Regions from separate parts of the Burkholderia stabilis genome, predicted to be linked through region 2. Evidence: predicted binding sites of a transcription regulator. Region 2 holds the regulator's gene; the other holds the start of a gene.
The links. Region 2 encodes LexA, which represses DNA repair genes until DNA is damaged. Its sites were predicted from a motif close to ACTGTATNNNNATACAGT; they were not measured.
Positions count from the first base shown of each region.

Region 1: a site for LexA is predicted at 4,897-4,914, ahead of imuA (translesion DNA synthesis-associated protein ImuA). Genes of this name have one in related genera too.

Region 1 covers NZ_CP016442.1:3,099,022-3,109,115, reverse strand. The annotation lists gene BBJ41_RS14510 (error-prone DNA polymerase) at 1-1,315, opposite strand, end outside; partial or broken gene BBJ41_RS14505 (PHP domain-containing protein) at 1,529-2,740, opposite strand; gene BBJ41_RS14500 (Y-family DNA polymerase) at 2,747-4,243, opposite strand; gene imuA (translesion DNA synthesis-associated protein ImuA) at 4,176-4,883, opposite strand; gene BBJ41_RS14490 (ABC transporter ATP-binding protein) at 5,146-5,940, opposite strand; gene BBJ41_RS14485 (ABC transporter permease) at 5,942-6,838, opposite strand; gene BBJ41_RS14480 (ABC transporter substrate-binding protein) at 6,981-7,943, opposite strand; gene BBJ41_RS14475 (VF_A0006 family four-cysteine protein) at 8,274-8,582, shown strand; gene BBJ41_RS14470 (MetQ/NlpA family ABC transporter substrate-binding protein) at 8,691-9,506, opposite strand; gene BBJ41_RS14465 (methyl-accepting chemotaxis protein) at 9,727-10,094, opposite strand, start outside.
Region 2 covers NZ_CP016442.1:866,728-876,821, forward strand. The annotation lists gene BBJ41_RS04055 (DUF805 domain-containing protein) at 1-330, opposite strand, end outside; gene BBJ41_RS04060 (CysB family HTH-type transcriptional regulator) at 786-1,712, opposite strand; gene BBJ41_RS04065 (sulfate/molybdate ABC transporter ATP-binding protein) at 1,788-2,846, opposite strand; gene cysW (sulfate ABC transporter permease subunit CysW) at 2,860-3,810, opposite strand; gene cysT (sulfate ABC transporter permease subunit CysT) at 3,807-4,700, opposite strand; gene BBJ41_RS04080 (sulfate ABC transporter substrate-binding protein) at 4,822-5,859, opposite strand; gene lexA (transcriptional repressor LexA) at 6,124-6,771, shown strand; gene BBJ41_RS04090 (hypothetical protein) at 6,805-7,140, shown strand; gene BBJ41_RS04095 (DUF2939 domain-containing protein) at 7,170-7,886, shown strand; gene BBJ41_RS04100 (universal stress protein) at 7,969-8,466, opposite strand; gene nodI (nodulation factor ABC transporter ATP-binding protein NodI) at 8,802-9,716, shown strand; gene BBJ41_RS04110 (ABC transporter permease) at 9,723-10,094, shown strand, end outside.

The DNA of each region.
Region 1 (10,094 bases), 1.7 Mb from region 2:
CTACGTCCCGCAGCACACCTCGCGCACGGTATGTCGATACAGCAGCAGCGATAGCTGCGCGGTCACGTCCATACTTTCGATAGATGTATTGCATAACGATTTCTCTTTTTTGATGCTCGAAATCGACATCTATGTCGGGTGGACTATTGCGTTCCCGGCTGATAAATCGTTCAAACAGCATCGTCGATCGCGCAGGGTCCACCTCCGTTATGCCAAGGCAATAACAGACCGCAGAATTGGCTGCTGACCCACGTCCCTGACAAAGAATTCCTTCGCTGCGCGCAAATTTGACGATGTCGTACACCGTCAAAAAATATGGCTCATAGCTCAAATCCGTGATGAGTTCGAGCTCATGTTCGAGCTGCGTCTGCACGTTGAGAGGGATGCCGCTCGAGAAGCGACGATGCGCTCCAATGTATGTTTCCTGCCGCAGATATTCAGTTGGTGTGAGCCCAGCCGGCACTAGTTCATCGGGGTACTCGTAACGCAACTCATCGAGCGAGAACCCGCAACGTGAAAGAATCGCGACCGTCTCGTTTAACGCGTTTGGATGATGGAGATGCGCCAAGCGCATCCGCGACCGCAGATGCTGCTCGGCATTCGGTGCAAGCTCATAGCCGCATTCTGCGACGGGCTTGCCTATACGGATCGCCGTCATTGTGTCCTGCAGCGGCTTCCTGGAACGGACATGCATGGTTACATGCCCGACCGCAACTACTGGGACACCGTTGCCATACGCTATGTGCTCGACAACACCAGCATGGGGATTGTCCATTGCGCGCTGATGCAGACATAGGCCGACCCATGCACGCCCTGGGAACGTCTCCAACAGCCACTCAACTTGAGCGTCCAGCGCTTCCGGCTTCGCGGGGAACTTGGGGATCAAGATCGCGAGGCATCCTGGCATGCCTCTCAGATGGGCATGCGCCTTCTCCGGTTTCGAGAGGTCCTGTGGCGTGAGGCGATATCCACCTTTGGGTGATCGCATGAGTGCCAGCGTGATGAGCTCGGACAGATTGCCGTACCCTTCGCGGTTCTGGGCAAGCAAGATCAGGTCAAGGGCAGGCGACGAATCGGCTTGAGTCAACTTGAAGTATGACCCGATGACCAACGGAAAATTTAGATCCTTGGCAGCTACATGCGCCCGGACAACCCCCGCCAAAGAGCATTCGTCTGTGATGGCAATCCCAGAGTAACCCAGTTGAGCGGCTCGCTTGACCAGCTCCTCCGCATGCGAAGCCCCTTCCAAGAAAGTGAAGTTCGATAAGCAGAAGAGCTCGGCATATGCCGGCAACGAGAGAGGCAATGTGGCCATGAGATGTACAACCGATGCAGAACATTTCCATCGAACAGGGCATCCCTCAGACATCCGAGCGCACTGTGTGCGCCAACGCCCTGGAAAACGATGCTCTTTCGCGCTATCCCGATTGATTCCGTATATCTACCGATTCATCTAAGGTGGTGAAGTACCAAGGCAAAAGGCTAACAGGCAAGCATTCGGCTCATCGGTAGAAAAAAGGGGGCTATATACGTCGATGTCGGGCGGCTCACCGCGCTCCTCGCTGATGAAACGCTCGAACAGCATCGTGCTCTGCTCGGGATTCACCTCGGTGATGCCCAGGCAATAACAGACGACCGAGTTCGCCGCCGAGCCTCGACCCTGACACAGGATGTTCCGGCTGCGCGCATATTTGACGATGTCGTAGACGGTCAGGAAGAACGGTTCGTAATGTAGTTTCTCGATCAGCCTTAGCTCGTAGTCGATCCGCTCCTGCACGTGCTCGGGCACCTTTCCGGAGTAACGTCGCAGTGCGCCGTCCTGAGTCTCCTGCTTGAGGTAGCTCGTCGGCGTGAGCCCCTTCGGCACGATCTCGTCGGGATACTCGTAGCGCAGCGAATCGAGTGCGAAATGACACGCGTCGAGAATCGCACACGTCTCCGCAATCTCCTCCGACGAAAAAAGCTTCGCGATCCGCCCGCGCGAACGCAGATGCTGCTCCGCATTCGGCGCAAGCGCATACCCGCACTCCGACACCGGCATCCCGACGCGAATCGCCGTCATCACGTCCTGCAGCCCCTTGCACGAACGCTTGTGCATCGTCACGTCGCCGAGCGCAACAACACGCACGCCGCGCCGCTCGCCCGCCTCGCGAATCTCCTCGCGCTGCACGCCATCCAGCGCGCGCTGCAATTGCACGAGCCCGAGCCGAGCCCGCTCGCCGAACGTCGCACGAAACCACGCGACCTGCGCATCGAGTACATCGGCGCGCACCGGATACGCGGGCACGAGAATCGCGAAGCAGTCGGGCATGCCGCGCAGGTGCGCGAACGCTTCGGGCGGCCTCGACAGCATGTGCGACGTCAGCGTGTAAGTCCCCTTCGGCGCTTCCATCCGCCGCCACGAAATCAGCTCGGACAGGTTGCCGTAGCCCTCGCGGTTCTGCGCGAGCAGCACGAGCCCGAACGCACCGGGGCCCGGATCATGGCCGGGCGGAACATCGTCCGGCGTCACCTCGAAGTACGAACCGATGATGAGCGGCAGCCCTTTCGCCTTCGCCGCGACATGCATGCGCGGCGCGCCTGCGAGCGAGCATTCGTCGGTAATCGCGATCCCGCGGTAGTGAAGTTCCACCGCGCGCGCGACCAACTCCTCCGCGTGCGACGCACCATGCAGGAACGAGAAATTCGAGCGGCAGAACAACTCCGCGTAATCGGGCAGCAAACTGAATTCCGAAACCATCGCGGCTCACCCGAACAGACCGTGCAAAAACCAGTGCGGGTCAGCCTGGCTGCTCGTCCGCTCCCTGAACACCCAGTAGCACGCGCCCTCTTCGTCCTGCGCCACGTAGTAATCGCGCTCGGCAAGCTGACCGTCAAACCACCCGGCCTCGATCCGCTCCGGCGACGACATCATCCTCAGCGGCGTATGAAACACCGGCCGGTTCTCACGCATCAACAGCGGCAGCGGCTCGGCCAGCAGCCACGCGGGACGCGGCGGCGTGGCCGGCGGACCACCGGCCTGCTTGCCGGCCTGCGCATCGAGCGGCAGCCAGCGGTTCGCGGCCTCGGGCCGGTAATCGGCGACGGGCGCCGCGCGCAGCACGTTCTCCGCGCCAAGCCGCGCGACCAGCAGCTCGAACAGCCGCGCACGCGTCTCGCGCGTACCGCCCGGCTCGGGAAAGAGATCGTCGGCCGGCGGTGCGACCGATTCGACACGCGTGGCCTTCAGGCGCACCGCGATCACCGCGGCCGGCAGTTCGACACGCGCGAGCCGCTCGCCGAGCAGCCGCATGAAGTGCGCCTCGTCGCGCACGGGTGCGGCGAATGCGAGTTCGAGCGGCGTCGGCGGCACGGCCTGGCGGCCGCGCTCGTGCTCGAGATCGAACGTCATCGCGGCCAGCGAGAGTTGCCGCGCGGCCAGCCAGCCGCACAGCTGCACGACGAGCCGCCGCGCGGCGAACAGCACGGCTTCCGCGTATTCGACACGCTCCGGCAATTCCAGCCGCACGTCGAACACGGGCGGCACCGCCATCCACGCAAGCGGCTCGACCGCATCGCCGTACGCGCGATCGAGCGCGGCCAGCAGCGCGGGGCCGCAGCGGCGCTGCAGCCCCGCACGCGGCAAGTTGCGCAGATCGGCGAGCGTGCGGCAACCCAGGCCGTCGAACCAGCCCGCATACGGACGCGCATCGGGCAACAACACGCAGGGCAGCCTGTCGAGCGAGCGGACGAGCGCCGCGTGGCCGGCCACGCGGCGCCGGACGTGCGCGCGCGCCGACATGCGTGCGAGCAGCCACGCACCGTGCCCGGTCGGCGCGGCGGACAGGCGCGCCGCATAACCAAGCGCCGCGAGCGTCGTGCGCACCTGCCGGCACAGCGACGGCAGCCCGCCGAACAGACGCAGGCTCGGGCCGACGTCGACGATCAGCGTGGCTTCGTCGTCGAGCGCGACACACGGCGAGAAGCGCAGCAACGCGAGCGCGACCGCGCGCAGCGCATCGGCCTCGCGCGCGGGATCGCGTTCGACGAGCTGCGTCTCGGGCGCGAGCGTCAGCACGCCGCCGCGCTTCATGCCCGCGCGCACGCCGTGCCGGCGCGCGGCCGCATCGGCGATCAGCACGATGCCTTGCTCGAGCACCGCGCAGCCTGCGTCGTCTGCGTCGTCCGCCGCGCCGTCAGACGGCGGCGGGGCGCACACGTCGAGCGGCAGGCGCGGCAGATGGATGCCGAGCAAGACGCGCATAGCGGCTCTCCACGATGGGCGACGGCAGGTCGAGCACGAGCGGCTCGCCGCGCGCGGGCCCGCGACGCTTGACGATATCGAGCGACACGCCGCCCGGCACGGGATACAGCGCAACGCGCAGCACGGCCGGCGACGGCTGCCGTGCGGCCGACAGCGGGCGCAGCATCACGAACAGCGTGTCGCCCGTGCGCGCGGCCGCGAGATGCAAGCGCCGCAGTGCGTCGGGCCGCGCGTCCTGCCAGAGCAGCAGCGCGCCGCAACAGCCGGTCTTGAGCGCCTGCTCGGCGGCCCACAACGCATCGGTGCGGCTACCGGCGCGCAGCCACAGCAGCGCATCGGCCGGCACGCCGAGACTGGCGAGCGCGGTCGCATGCGGCGATTGCGGCGGCGCGACGAGCGCGAGCGGGCGCCGCGCGCTGACGGTGCGTGCGAGCGCAGGCGCGAGCAGCCGCATCTCGCCGCAGCCAGGCTGCGCGGCCAGCAGTTCGACGAGCCCGCCGATCGGCCAGCCGCCGCCCGGCAGCTCGGTAGACAGCGGCGCAAAGCCGGTCTCGACCGTGCGCGGGCCGCCGCGCGCGAGCTGGGAGCCGCGCCAAAGGGACGGATGAAGGGATTCGGGAGAAATGGAGGATGCGAGCATGACGCCACCCACAACTGTATGGATATACAGTATATGGCAATGCGCTCGCGTCGCACAGCACCGGTGCGAAACCGGTTTTTGTCAGAGGAAAACAGGAGGAAAGCCGGCCCGCCGGACGGAGCGCGGCCGGATCATGCCGCCCCAACGCCCGTCACGACCATCCGGCCCGATGCGACGCACACGAACCGAATCGCCTGGCCGGACCGTCACGCAAACCGGCGCGATGCGACACCCCGCACCGCGCCGGCCCGCGCGCCGTCCGTCAACCGAGCAGCAACGCGTCGTCGTCGAGCTGCTCGTGACGCACCTTCTCGAACATCTGCAGCAGATCCGGCACGTCGAGCCCGCGGCGCGCGTCGCCCGACACGTCGAGCACGACCTGCCCCTGGTGCAGCATCACCGTGCGGTCGCCGTAGTCGAGCGCCTGCCGCATGCTGTGCGTGACCATCATCGTCGTCAGCTTGCTCTCGGCGACGATGCGTGCGGTCAGCTCCAGCACGAACGCGGCCGTCTTCGGGTCGAGCGCGGCCGTGTGCTCGTCGAGCAGCAGGATCCGCGACGGCCGCAGCGACGCCATCAGCAGGCTCACGGCCTGCCGCTGGCCGCCCGACAGCAGCCCGATCCGGTCGGTCAGCCGGTTTTCCAGGCCGAGGTTCAGGAGCCGCAGCTTGTCGCGGAACAGCTCGCGCGACGGCCGGTCGAGTGCGGCCCGGAAGCCGCGCCGCACGCCGCGCGCCGTCGCGAGCGCCATGTTCTCCTCGATCGTCAGCGCCTCGCAGGTGCCGGCCATCGGATCCTGGAACACGCGCGCAACGAGGTGCGCGCGGTCCCACGCCGGCTGACGCGTGACGTCCGCGCCGTCGATCGAGATCCGCCCCGAATCGACGCGCTGGTCGCCGCTGACCGCATTCAGGAAAGTCGACTTGCCGGCGCCGTTCGAGCCGATCACCGCGACGAACTGGCCGTCGGGAATCTCGAGCGACAGCCCGCGCAGTGCGCGCGTCTCGATCGGCGTGCCGGGATTGAACGTGAGTTTCAGGTCTTGTGCGGACAGCATGTCATGCCCCTCCGTTCTTGCGCGCGAACAGCTTCTTGCGCGTCGCCGGCAGCACCAGCGCGATCGTGACGAGCGCGGCCGTCACGAGGTTCAGATCCTGCGCCTTCAGGCCGATGAATTCGCTGTTCAGCGCGAGCGCGATGAAGAAGCGGTAGACGATCGCACCGAGCACGACGGCGAGCGTCGTCAGCACGAGCCGGCGCGCGGGCAGCAGCGTCTCGCCGATGATCACGGCGGCCAGCCCGATCACGATCGTGCCGATCCCCATCGAGATGTCCGCGCCGCCCTGCGTCTGCGCGAACAAGGCGCCTGCGAGCGCAACGAGCGCGTTCGACAGCGCCATCCCGGCGAGCGTCGCGCGGCCGGTCGCGATGCCTTGCGCACGCGCCATCCGCGGGTTCGCGCCGGTCGCGCGCATCGCGAGGCCGAGCTGCGACGAGAAGAACCAGTCGAGGCCGAGCTTCGCGACCACGACGACGATCGCGAGCAGCGCCGGGCGCAGCATGTAGTCGGGCATCCAGTCGGGCTGCAGCACGGTGAAGATCGTCGGCTCGGTGATGAGCGGCACGTTCGGCCGCCCCATGATCCGCAGGTTCACCGAATACAGCGCGATCATCATCAGGATGCTGGCGAGCAGATCCATGATCTTCAGGCGTACGTTGAGCCAGCCCGTGATGAAGCCGGCCACCGCGCCCGCGACGATCGCGATGCAGGTCGAGCTGAACGGGTCGTAGCCGGCCGAGATCAGCGTCGCGGCAACGGCGCCGCCGAGCGGAAAACTGCCGTCGACGGTGAGGTCGGGGAAGTTGAGGATGCGAAACGAGATCAGCACCCCGAGGGCGACGAGACTGAAGATCAGTCCGATCTCCAGGGCGCCCATAAACGAGAACAGAGACATGATGGGGAAATCCTGTTGCTTCCCGGCCGGACGTGTACGGCCGGGTGAAGCGAACGGGCGGCCCCGGGTGGGAGCCGCCCGTCCGGCGGTTTCGTTCAGGCCCGGTTCGGGCCTGCAAGCGCGGCGTCGGGCCGGCCGCGGCTTACTTGATGACCGTCTTCGCTTCCTTCACGAGATCCGGCGACAGCGTCGTGCCCTGCTTCGCGGCCGCGCCCGTGTTCACGAACAGCTCGAGGTTGCTGCTCGTCTCCGACGCGATCGCGCCCGGCTTCTCGCCCTTCAGGATGCGCGCGACGACCTTGCCCGTCTGGCGGCCGAGGTCGCCGTAGTTGATGCCGAGCGCCGCGATGCCGCCGCGCTTCACGCTGTCGGTGTCGCCGGCGACGAGCGGAATCTTCGCTTCGTTCGCGACCTTCACGAGCGCTTCGTACGCGGACACGACGTTGTTGTCGGTGTTCGTGTAGATCACGTCGACCTTGCCGATCAGGCTCTTCGCGGCCGGGCCGATGTCGACGGTGCGCGGCGCGGCCGCTTCCTTCAGCGTCATCCCCTGCTTCGCGAGGATCTCCTTGAGCTCCTTCACGACGACGACCGAGTTCGCCTCGCCCGGGTTGTAGACCATGCCGACCGTCTTCGCATTCGGCACGACGCGCTTGATCAGCGCGACCTGGCGATCGAGCGGCAGCTTGTCGGACACGCCCGTCACGTTGGTGCCCGACGGGCCCCAGCCCTTCACGAGCTGCGCGGCGACCGGATCGGTGACGCCCGAATAGACGACCGGCACGCTCTTCGTCGACGCGACGACCGCCTGAGCGGCCGGCGTCGCGATCGCGACGATCACGTCGGGCTGGTCGCCGATGAACTTGCGCGCGATCTGCGCGGCCGTGCCCGTATTGCCCTGCGCGCTCTGGTATTCCCACTTGAGCTTGTCGTCGCCGTAACCTTCCGCCTTCAGCTCGGCGCGTACGCCGTCGCGGATCGCATCGAGCGCAGGATGGTCGACGATCGACAGCACCTTGACGGTCTGCGCGTGCGCGGCGCCTGCCAGCACGAGTGCGGCCACGCCGGCCGTGATCGAACGGATCGCGAAAGTCTTGAACTTCATGGGTGAGTCTCCCCCGTATTGTGTCGGTTCTGGATGATGGATTCCCGCCGCCGTCATGCGGGCGCCGCCGCGCATGACGGCGGCGATCGGCCCGCGCGCGCCCCGGGAAGGCGTGCAGCGGCGAACGCACGAGGATACCATTTCCGCAGACCACCGCCTGACTCCGCGCTTTCGCGCAACGCACCGGATCGCCGCGCCTGCCGGTGCCGTTCAATCGCGCGCGAAGCCCGGCCGGCGGCGGCTCCTGCCGGCATCGGCGCAACGCGTCAGCCGCGGTCGAGGCTTTACGTTATGCTGTCGGCCGACCCAATCCACTCCTTCGGAGGGCACATGAAACGGGGGCTCCGTGCAATCGCATTCGCGTCCGCTGCGCTGACGATGCCGGGTGCGGCGTTCGCGCTGACCGACGGCAGCGCGCAATACGACGACTGCATGCTCAACGCGCTGCGCGAAAGCCGCAACGGCGCGGCGGCACAACTGATCCAGCGGTCCTGCGACGCGCTGTACCGCAACAACGCGATGCTGCTGCCGCGCGAGCGGCGCTTTCATGAATGCGTCGTGCAGTCGCTGCCCGGCGTGCGGGACAACTACGCGATCCAGCAGATCATGTCGATCTGCTCGCGGCGCGGCGAGATGTGAGCCGGCGCTGAACACCAAGCGTCGCGCGGCCGTCCGCCGGCCGCGCCAATGAAAAAGGGCCTGCGCGATGCAGGCCCTTTGCGTTCAGCGGTAAGACGGGTGCGGCGCTCAGAACGACGCGACCATCGAGCCCTTGAACTGCTTCTTGATGAATTCCTTCACTTCCGGCGACTGGTACGCCTTGACCAGCTTCTTCACCCACGGCTGATCCTTGTCCTTCGAGCGCACGGCGATCAGGTTCGCGTACGGGCTCGTCAGCGATTCGAGCGCGATTGCGTCCTTGGTCGGCTGCAGGTTCGCGGCGATCGCGTAGTTCGTGTTGATCACGGCCGCGTCGACGTCCGACAGCACGCGCGGCAATTGCGCGGCGTCGAGCTCGGAGATCTTCAGCTTCTTCGGGTTCTCGGCGATGTCGAGCACCGTCGCGTTGTTGCCGCCCGTGCCGGCGCCCGACTTCAGCTTGATCACGCCTTGCGTCTGCAGCAGCAGCAGCGCGCGGTTCTCGTTCGACGGATCGTTCGGCACCGCGAGCTTCGCGCCTTGCGGCAGGTCCTTCAGCGACTTGAACTTCTTCGAGTACACGCCCATCGGCGAGATGTAGGTCAGGCCGGCGCTGACGAGCTTGTAGCCGCGCTGCTTCACCTGGCTGTCCAGGTAGGGCTGGTGCTGGAAGCTGTTCGCGTCGAGGTCGCCCGAATCGAGCGCCGCGTTCGGCTGCACGTAGTCGTTGAACTCGATGACCTTCACGTTCAGGCCTTCCTTCTCCTTCGCGACCTTCTGCACGAGTTGCCACACTTCCGAATCCGGGCCGGCGACCGTGCCGACCTTGATGACCTTGTCCTCGGCGTGCGCGCCCGCCGACAGCGTCAGCGCTGCGCCGGTGGCCAGCACGGAAAATACCTTCAGGAGACTGCGACGCTTCATCTGTTTCTCGCTTTCTTGCTTACTTGAAATGGGGCGCGATACGGGTATGCCCCGACTCGCAGGAAGGGGCAAATGGTGTCACAGGATCCGCGGGAAGTGAAATACATCCCGCTCATATGGGTATGCACCGCAGCGGTGCTGGCGGAAGCGGCGAGACTTGGCCGTTAGTTGCGTTGTGCGTCGTTATACGCGTTTGCCGCCCCGTGTCAGCCGCCCCGTGTCACGCCACCGCCGCTTCGTCGGCCGCCTTCGCGCCGAACGCGGGTTCGACCGCCCGTCCGCCGGCCCGGCGCGACGGCTGGCCGCCGGCATCGCCGACCCGGAACGCGCCGATCGCATCGCGCAGCCGCGCGGCCTGCTCCTGCAGCGACGCGGCGGCTGCGGCGGCTTCCTCGACGAGCGCCGCGTTCTGCTGGGTCACCTGGTCCATCTGCGTGACCGCGCGCCCGACCTGCGTAATGCCGCTCGCCTGCTCCTCGGATGCCGCCGCGATCTCGCCCATGATGTCGGTCACGCGCGCGACGGCCTGCAGGATCTCGCCCATCGTCGTGCCGGCCTGGCCGACCAGCGTCGACCCGTTGCGCACGC
Region 2 (10,094 bases):
GCGGTTCGCGTGCGGCGTGCCGGCGATGAAGCCATTCATCACGAACAGCGCGATCGCGCCGACGATCGGCACGAAGATCAGCAGCATCCACCACCCCGACTTGTCGATGTCGTGCAGCCGCTTCACGCCGACGGCGATCGACGACCATACCGCGACGACCGCGATCGCGAACAGCACGAGCATCGCCAGCAGCGGCAGGTCGTCGTTCGACGAACCGCGGGAACCCGCATCGAAGAACGCGCTGACCAACGCGGAAACCAGCGCGTAGATCCACCACGGCAGGCGTCCGGTCCGGCCTTCGAAGGAAAAGAGAAACCACTTCAGATTCATTGAATACCTCGTCGGCGTGCGTGTTGCGCGATAGGTCCGCGAATGCGCCGAAGCCGGCAATCCGTCGCGGGTTTTCCGATCGGGAATGGTCCGCCGGTTTTGCCTTTGGCGCGTCGTGCCGGCGTTGCGCGTTGCAGGCGCCGGTCGGGACGGTTCAGCCGTGGTGCGGTGCGAATGCCCGACCTTCTGCATTTACGCGCATTGAAGCATATCTACCGAAGAATGGCCTGCGCGATATGCGCCAAAGCGAACCGTTCGAACCTGCCGTCTTGTTTTTCTGTCGGCGGGCGAACGCGGGTCGATCGCCTGCTTGTGGCGAATCGGGAATGGGCACCACGGCTGCGGTCGATGCGCGGCGAGTCGGCCGGATACGACGACGGCAAATCCATTGCCGCCGCCCTGCGCATGGCCTTGCGCATACGCGACGCGAAGCGCCGCGCCGCGTCGCGTCGCCGTCAGACGGCTTCGCGCAACAGCCCCGCGATTTCCGCTTCGTTCAGGTGCGGCGCGAACATTTCGATCAGCCGGTACGCATACGCGCGCAGGAACGCGCCCTTGCGCAGCCCGACCCGCGTCGTGCTCGCCTCGAACAGGTGCTGCGTATCGAGCGCGACGAGCCCCGTGTCGCGTTGCGGGTCGTAGGCCATCGCCGCGACGACGCCGATCCCCATCCCGAGCTCGACATAGGTCTTGATCACGTCCGCGTCGATCGCGGTCAGCACGACGTCAGGCACGGCCCCCGCCTGCGTGAACGCCTGGTCGATGTGCGAGCGGCCCGTGAAGTCCTGGTCGTACGTGATGATCGGGTACTCGGCGATTTCCTCGAGCGTGAGGTTCTCGCGGCCGACGAGCGGATGGCCCTTCGGCACGACGACCGTGTGGTGCCACGAATAGCACGGGAACGTGACGATGTCCGGATAGCGATCGAGCGCCTCGGTCGAGATGCCGAGATCGGCCTCGCCGTTCAGGATCATCTGCGCGATCTGCTGCGGGCTGCCCTGGCGCAGCGCGAGATGCACCTTCGGGAACACGTCGGTGAACTGCCGGATCACCTTCGGCAGCGCGTAGCGCGCCTGCGTGTGCGTCGTCGCGACGACGAGGTGGCCGCTGTCCTGGTCAGCGAACTGGCGCGCGACGCGGCGCAGGTTCTCGGCGTCGAGCAGCATCCGCTCGATCAGCTGGTGCACGGCCTTGCCGGGCTCCGTGAGCCCCGTCAGCCGCTTGCCGCGCCGGATGAAGATGTCGACGCCCAGCTCATCCTCGAGATCCTTGATCTGCTTCGACACGCCCGACTGCGACGTGTACAGCACGTTCGCGACTTCCGTCAGGTTCATGTTCTGGCGCACCGCTTCGCGCACGAACCGCAATTGCTGAAAATTCATGGGTATGCCTCTTAGGCTGTCGTTGTTTGATTATTTGATTGGCGCGCGTTCCGCCCCCTGCCCTGCATTCTGTCGTCAACGCGCGGGAAACACGCGCACCGCGCGCGGCACGGCCGTCGCGCCATCGCCGACCTGCAGCGACAGCGCACGCCATGCGTCGCGATCGAGTTCCGCCTCGAGCGCGCCGCCCGCACGCGCCTCGAGCTCCACGCGCACCGACCCGCCGAGCGGAATCACGCGGCGCACGTCCACCGCGATGCCGTCGCGGTGCCCTTCGCCCGCCGGCCAGAGCTGCAGGTCGTGCGGCCGCACGTATGCGTTCGCGGGGCCCGCGAAATCGGCGTCGACCTCGATCGGCGCAGCCGCGCCCTCGGCGACGAAACCGCGCCCGGCGACCGTGCCCGGCAGCCGGTTCGCCGCGCCGAGGAACTCGTACACGAACGCGCTCTGCGGATGATCATAGACGTCCTGCGGGCTGCCGACCTGCTCGACGTGGCCGCGATTCAGCACGACGATGCGATCCGCCACCTCGAGCGCCTCCTCCTGGTCATGCGTGACGAAGATCGTCGAGATGTGCAGGTCGTCGTGCAGACGACGCAGCCAGCCGCGCAGCTCCTTGCGGACCTTCGCGTCGAGCGCGCCGAACGGCTCGTCGAGCAGCAGCACCTTCGGCTCGACCGCGAGCGCGCGGGCGAGCGCGATGCGCTGGCGCTGGCCGCCCGACAGCTCGGACGGATAGCGCTGCGCGAGCCAGTCGAGCTGCACCAGCTTCAGCAGCTCGTGCACCTTGTCGCGAATCACGGCTTCCGACGGCCGCTCGCGGCGCGGCTTTACGCGCAGCCCGAACGCGACGTTCTCGAATACCGTCATGTGGCGGAACAGCGCGTAGTGCTGGAACACGAAACCGACCTGGCGATCGCGCGCGCCGACCGACGCGACGTCGAGCCCTTGCAGCACGACCTGGCCCGCATCCGCGTGCTCGAGGCCCGCGATCACGCGCAGCAGCGTGGTCTTGCCGCAGCCGGACGGCCCGAGCAGCGCGACCAGCTCGCCGGGCGGGAAGTCGAGCGAGACGTTGTCGAGCGCCGTGAAATCGCCGAAGCGCTTCTGAAGGTTACGGACGGTGATACCCATTCTGGTTGCCTCTTTACGATTTCGACGAAACGGCGGCGACGGGGCCGGCATGTGCGGGAACGGCGTCGCGCGAGCCGGCCAGTTCGGCGGCAAGATGACGCTCGGCGAGCAGCTTCAGCGCGAGCGTGACGAGTGCGAGCAACGCCAGCACCGACGCCACCGCGAACGCCGCCGCGAAGTTGTATTCGTTGTACAGGATCTCGACGTGCAGCGGCATCGTGTCGGTCACGCCGCGGATGTGGCCCGACACGACCGATACCGCGCCGAACTCGCCCATCGCGCGCGCATTGCAGAGGATCACGCCGTACAGCAGGCCCCACTTCACGTTCGGCAGCGTGACGCGGCGGAAGATCTGCCAGCCCGACGCGCCGAGCACGCGCGCGGCTTCTTCCTCGTCGGTGCCTTGCGCCTGCATCAGCGGAATTAGCTCGCGCGCGACGAACGGGAACGTCACGAAGATCGTCGCGAGCACGATGCCCGGCACCGCGAAGATGATCTGCACGTCGTGATCCTGCAGCCACGGTCCCAGCCAGCCCTGCGCGCCGAACAGCAGCACGTAGACGAGACCCGAGATCACCGGCGACACGGAGAACGGCAGGTCGATCAGCGTCGTCAGCAGCGCCTTGCCGCGGAATTCGAATTTCGCGATCGCCCACGACGCGCACACGCCGAACACGAGGTTCAGCGGCACGGCGATCGCGGCGACGGTCAGCGTCAGCTTGATCGCCGCCCACGCGTCGGGATCGGCCAGCGACTCGAGATAGAAGCCGACGCCCTTGCGCAGCGCCTCGACGAACACCGCCGCGAGCGGCACGACGAGGAAGAACGCGAGAAACGCCAGCGCGATGCCCGTGAGCAGCCAGCGCACCACGCGCGATTCGCTGACGGGATCGAGCCGGTTCGCGGCGCGCCCGCGCTCGGCCGATGGCGGGGTTTTCAGCACGACGGTGGCCTCCTGGCTCATTGCTGGCCTCCTGCGGCAGTTGCGGTGACGGTTGCCGGCGCGGGGCCGCTTGCGCCCTTGCTCGTGCGGCGCTGCAGATACCACTGCAGCGTGTTGATCAGCAGCAGCATCAGGAACGACACGACCAGCATCACGACCGCGAGCGCGGTCGCGCCCGCGTAGTCGTACTGCTCGAGTTTCGTGATGATCAGCAGCGACGTGATCTCGGATTTCATCGGCACGTTGCCGGCGATGAAGATCACCGAGCCGTATTCGCCGAGCGCACGCGCGAACGCGAGCGCGAAACCGGTGAGAAGCGCCGGCAGCACGGCCGGCAGCACGACACGGCGGAACGTCAGCCAGCGCGATGCGCCGAGGCACGCTGCGGCCTCTTCCTGCTCGCGCTCGAAATCCTCGAGCACCGGCTGTACGGTGCGCACGACGAACGGCAGCCCGATGAAGGTCAGCGCGACCAGCACGCCGGCCGGCGTGAACGCGATCTTGATGCCGAGCGGCGCCAGATACTGGCCGACCCAGCCGTTGGTCGCGTAGACGGCCGCGAGCGAGATGCCCGCGACCGACGTCGGCAGCGCGAACGGCAGGTCGACGATTGCATCGACGAGCCGCTTGAACGGAAACGTGTAGCGCACGAGCACCCACGCGACGAGGAAGCCGAACACGGCGTTGATCAGGGCGCCGCCGAGCGCGGCCGAGAACGTCAGCCGGTACGACGCGAGCACGCGCGGCGACGTGACGGCGGTGACGAACTGGTCCCACGACAGCGTCGCGGTCTTCAGGAACGTGGCGGCGAGCGGAATCAGCACCACGAGGCTCAAATAAGCCACCGTGATGCCGAGCGTCACGCCGAAACCGGGCAGCGCGCTCGGCTTGCGAAAGGTGTACGTCGTCATCGGATGCTCTTGCTGGGTCGATGCTTCTCATGGGCCCGACGCAAACGCCGGCGCGATGAATTGCGCCGGCGGCCCGTCGGGGGGCGGCGCGCTGTCGTGGCGCGCCGCTGTCGTTATGGCGTTACTGCGGCTTGTAGATCGAATCGAACACGCCGCCGTCCGCGAAATGCGTCTTCTGCGCATTCGTCCAGCCGCCGAAGGTATCGTCGACCGTGTACAGCTTCAGCTTCGGGAACTGCTTCGTCAGCTCCGCCGGCACGTTCTTCGAGCGCGGCCGGTAGTAGTTGCGCGCCGCGATCTCCTGGCCCTGCGGGCTGTACAGGAAGTTCAGGTACGCTTCGGCCAGCTTGCGCGTGCCCTTCTTGTCGACCACCTTGTCGACCACCGCGACGGGCGGCTCGGCCAGGATGCTCACCGACGGCACGACGATTTCGAACTTGTCGGTGCCGAACTCCTTCACCGACAGGAACGCCTCGTTTTCCCACGCGATCAGCACGTCGCCGATCCCGCGCTGCACGAAGCTCGTCGTCGCGCCCCGTGCGCCCGAATCGAGCACGCCTGCGTTCTTGTAGAGCTTCGTGACGAATTCCTTCGCCGTCTGCTCGTTGCCGCCCGGCTTGTGCTGCGCATACGCCCACGCGGCCAGGTAGTTCCAGCGCGCGCCGCCCGACGTCTTCGGGTTCGGCGTGACGATCGAGATGCCCGGCTTGGTCAGGTCTTCCCAGTCCTTGATCCCCTTCGGATTGCCCTTGCGCACGAGGAACACGATCGTCGACGTGTACGGCGACGCGTTGTCGGGCAGGCGCTTCTGCCAGTCCTTGTTCACGAGCCCCTTGTTCGCGAGCGCGTCGATGTCGTACGCGAGCGCCAGCGTGACGACGTCGGCCTGCAGGCCGTCGAGCACCGAACGCGCCTGCGCGCCCGAGCCACCGTGCGACTGCTTGAAGTTGACCGTCTCGCCCGTCTTCGCCTTCCACTCCTTGCCGAACGCCTGGTTGAAATCCTGATACAGCTCGCGCGTCGGGTCGTACGACACGTTCAGGAAAGTCGTATCGGCCTGCGCGTGCGTCGCGACGCCCAGCGCCGCCGCCGCGCCCAGCGCGAGTGTTGCGATCAGGCGGCCCACTCCGCCCACCAGCCCCGTATTGCGCTTCGCCATCCTTGGTTCTCCAGTGTTGTCGGTATTGCGATGTCGGGCCAGTCTAACGAACGGGTTACATGATTAAAAATAATCGTTCCTCATTTTTTAATACTCAAAAGTGCTAACGCATACTGGATGGACGGTTGCGGCAGATGAACCGGCGTCCGGACGTCGCGAAATCACGCCGGAACCGGCGTGATCGCGTCGAACCTCAAGTAACACTTGAAATTCGCGAAGTACTGTATAAAAATACAGCTCACTGTCTATCCATACAGTTGAGCCATGACCAAACTCACCGCCCGTCAGCAGCAAGTGTTCGACTTGATCCGTCGCGCGATCGAGCGCTCCGGATTCCCTCCCACCCGCGCCGAGATCGCGGCCGAACTGGGCTTCAGCTCGCCGAATGCGGCCGAGGAGCACCTGCGTGCGCTGGCACGCAAGGGCGTGATCGAGCTGGCCGCCGGCGCGTCGCGCGGCATCCGCCTGCTCGGCCTCGAAGATTCCCCGCACCAGTTCACGCTGCCGCACGCCGGCCTGATGCAGCTGTCGCTGCCGCTCGTCGGCCGCGTCGCGGCAGGTAGCCCGATCCTCGCGCAGGAGCACATCTCGCACCATTACGCGTGCGATCCCGCGCTGTTCTCCAGCAAGCCCGACTACCTGCTGAAGGTGCGCGGCCTGTCGATGCGCGACGCCGGCATTCTCGACGGCGACCTCCTCGCCGTGCAGAAGCGCACGGAAGCGAAGGACGGCCAGATCATCGTCGCGCGTCTCGGCGACGACGTCACGGTCAAGCGCCTGATGCGCCGTCCGGGCGGTCTCGAGCTGATCGCGGAGAACCCGGATTACGAAAACATCTTCGTCAAGGCCGGCAGCGCGGAATTCGCGCTGGAAGGCATCGCCGTCGGGCTGATCCGCTCGGGCGAACTCTGACATTCCGCATTCCGTCTCGCTGAGGAGAACATCATGGAACGCCTTGCCCGCCTGCTGCCTTTCCGTCAATTCGGTCGCCTGCGTCACCTGCGCGGCCGCACACCCTGCGCACCGCTGTCCGCGGCAGCGCCTGTGGAAGAAGAAGTCGCAGTCGAACGGCAGGCGTCGCTGCTGCCATCGGCGCTGCCCGCTTTCGCGCGGGTATCGCTGAACGCCGGCCTGAATCACGCGGAACCCGCGCGCCGCGCGCCGGTACGCGTCTATCACGGTCGTTCGCGCCTGATCATGGTCGGCACGATCGATGCCGTGTGCCGGATGATCGATCGCTGCATCGCGGAGGAACGATCGGCCGCGCAAGGCGGTCTCTGATTGCGGAACATGTCCGCACCGGAGGCAACGTGACTGGATCGTCGGGCCGCGCATGGCGGCTCAAGCCCTTGCTGATCGTCGTGCTGGCCATCGCCGTCGTGGCGGCGATCGGCTACGCATACGCGTCACCGTACGTCGCGCTCGGTCGCCTGAAATCGGCGATCGATGCGCGCGATGCGCAGGCCATCAGTGAGTATGTCGATTTTCCGTCGCTGCGCATCAGCCTGAAGCAGCAGGTCACGGAAGAGTTGATGCGCCGGATCGACGCGGTGAAGAAAAACAATCCGCTCGCGATGATCGGTGCGCTGATCGGGTCCGCGCTGATCGGCCCGCTGGTCGACGCGTACGCCACCCCGGAGGGCGTGGCCGCGCTGATGAGCGGATTGCCGCCGCGCGGCAATCCGGGCGAGCGTCCGCCCGAATGGTCGAACCTGCCGCAAGGCACTTCATCGGGCAATGCGTCGGCCTCAACGCAGGCCGGCCCGGTGCCTGCAAGCGCAACCGCTCCCGGCAGCGACACGGCTTCCGTGGCCGCATCATCGCCGGCACCGGCCACTCCCGCACCAGCCAGCCCGAGCGATGCAGCACATCCGCCGCATCAGCAGCAAACAAGCGCCGGCTACCGGAACATCGACGAATTCGTCGTGACCTACCAGCGCAGCGCCGACGGCACGCGCTATGCGGCGATATTCCACCGCTTCGGCCTGTTTTCGTGGAAGTTGTCCGCGATCAACCTGCATGCGTAGCCGGCTACGGTCGGCGCCCGCGCCGCACATGCGGCGCAGCGCCTGACCGGCGCGAACCGCCGGTCGTCAGTCCTTCATTGCGTCATTTGCCGCTTGCGGTGGCCGCTTCACGCTCGCGCGCGATTTCAGCCTTCTGCTCTTCGGCCGACGAACACGCCACCAGAATGCTGCAGTTCACGCGATCGAGGAGTTGCGTATTGCCCGACCCCATCCACCATCTCGACAACCCGCTGCGGCACCGGTGGCCGACGACGACGAGGTCGACCTTCAGTTCCGACGCGAGATTCGCGATTTCGTCGATCGGATAGCCGAACGCGAAATGACCTTCGGCCTGCACGCCGCGCTCGCGCAACCAGTTCACGCCTTCCTGCAGAATCTCGCGTGCGGTTTCCTCGAAGCGGCCGCACGCAACATCGGTCAGCAGGCCGGCACTCTGCGCAATGCTCGATCGCATGTCGACCACCGACAGCAAATGCGTTTCAGCCTTCAGGTCGAGTGCGAGATTGGCGCCGCAACGCAGCGCCTTGCGCCCTTCGAGCGAACCGTCGTAACACAGCAAAATCTTGTTGTAGCTAGCCATGAAACCTCCCTGTCGCGACTACGAGCCTACGCATTCATCATGGTGCGCCGCAATTCAGGACGCAAGGGATGGAAAACGCTGATTCGCCCCGCTCGGCGCGTGCGCGATGATGCGGTGCACGATCGGTGCGCGCATGCATCGCACCGTGCAGGCATGCCCTGAAGAGACGCAGCCGATGCACTAGAATGGCCCGTTCGTACTCCAGCGGGCCATCACGCGCCGGCGTCGCGCTTCGGTCATGCCCGTGTGACACATGTTCGCCCGATCCGTTCGCAAGCCGGCCACGCATCCGCCAGCAGAACGCTTCCGCGCCCGCTTACAACGACAACATGCCCATGTCCGTCGCACCGATCGATTTCCGTAACGTCGAAAAGCGCTATGGCGACAAACTCGTCGTCAACGGCCTGTCCTTCCACGTGCAGGCCGGCGAATGCTACGGCCTGCTCGGGCCGAACGGCGCCGGCAAGACCACGACGCTGAAGATGCTGCTCGGCCTCGCGCAACCCGATGCAGGCACCATTTCGCTATGCGGCGAACCGGTTCCATCGCGTGCGCGGCATGCGCGCCAGCGTGTCGGTGTCGTCCCCCAGTTCGACAATCTCGACCCCGATTTCACCGTGCGCGAGAACCTGCTCGTGTTCAGCCGCTATTTCGGGATGTCCGCGCAGGCTGCCCGCACGCTCGTGCAACCGCTGCTCGAATTCGCGAAGCTCGAGAACAAGGCCGACGCGAAGGTCGGCGAGTTGTCGGGCGGCATGAAGCGCCGCCTCACGCTCGCCCGCGCGCTCGTCAACGATCCCGATGTGCTGGTGCTCGACGAGCCGACGACGGGCCTCGATCCGCAGGCGCGACACCTGATGTGGGAGCGGCTGCGCTCGCTGCTCGCGCGCGGCAAGACGATCCTCATCACCACGCACTTCATGGAAGAAGCCGAACGCCTGTGCGACCGGCTGTGCGTGATCGAGGAAGGCCGCAAGATCGCGGAAGGCGCGCCGCATGCATTGATCGAATCGGAAATCGGCTGCGACGTGATCGAAATCTACGGGCCCGATCCAGCCGCCCTGCGCGACGAGCTCGCGGCGTTCGCAAAGCACACCGAGATCAGCGGCGAGACGCTGTTCTGCTACGTGAGCGACCCCGAGCCGCTCAGTGCGCGACTCAAGGGTCGTCCGGGGTTGCGCTATCTGCATCGCCCGGCCAATCTGGAGGATGTGTTCCTGCGGCTCACGGGCCGCGAAATGCAGGACTGATCGACCATGGACGTCCGCAATTATTCCGCCGCCACACCGTCCGCCTCGCCGCGCGCGTCACGCTTCGCGATCGCGATGCCCGCGAACGCAACCAACTGGATCGCCGTATGGCGGCGCAACTATCTCGTCTGGCGCAAGCTCGCGCTCGCGTCGATGTTCGGCAATCTGGCCGATCCGATGATCTATCTGTTCGGGCTGGGTTTCGGGCTCGGCCTGATGCTCGGGCATGTCGACGGCGTGTCGTATATCGCGTTCCTCGCTGCCGGCACGGTCGGGTCGAGCGTGATGATGTCCGCGAGCTTCGAATCGATGTATTCGGGGTTCTCGCGCATGCACGTGCAGCGCACCTGGGAGGCGATCATGCACACGCCGCTCGCG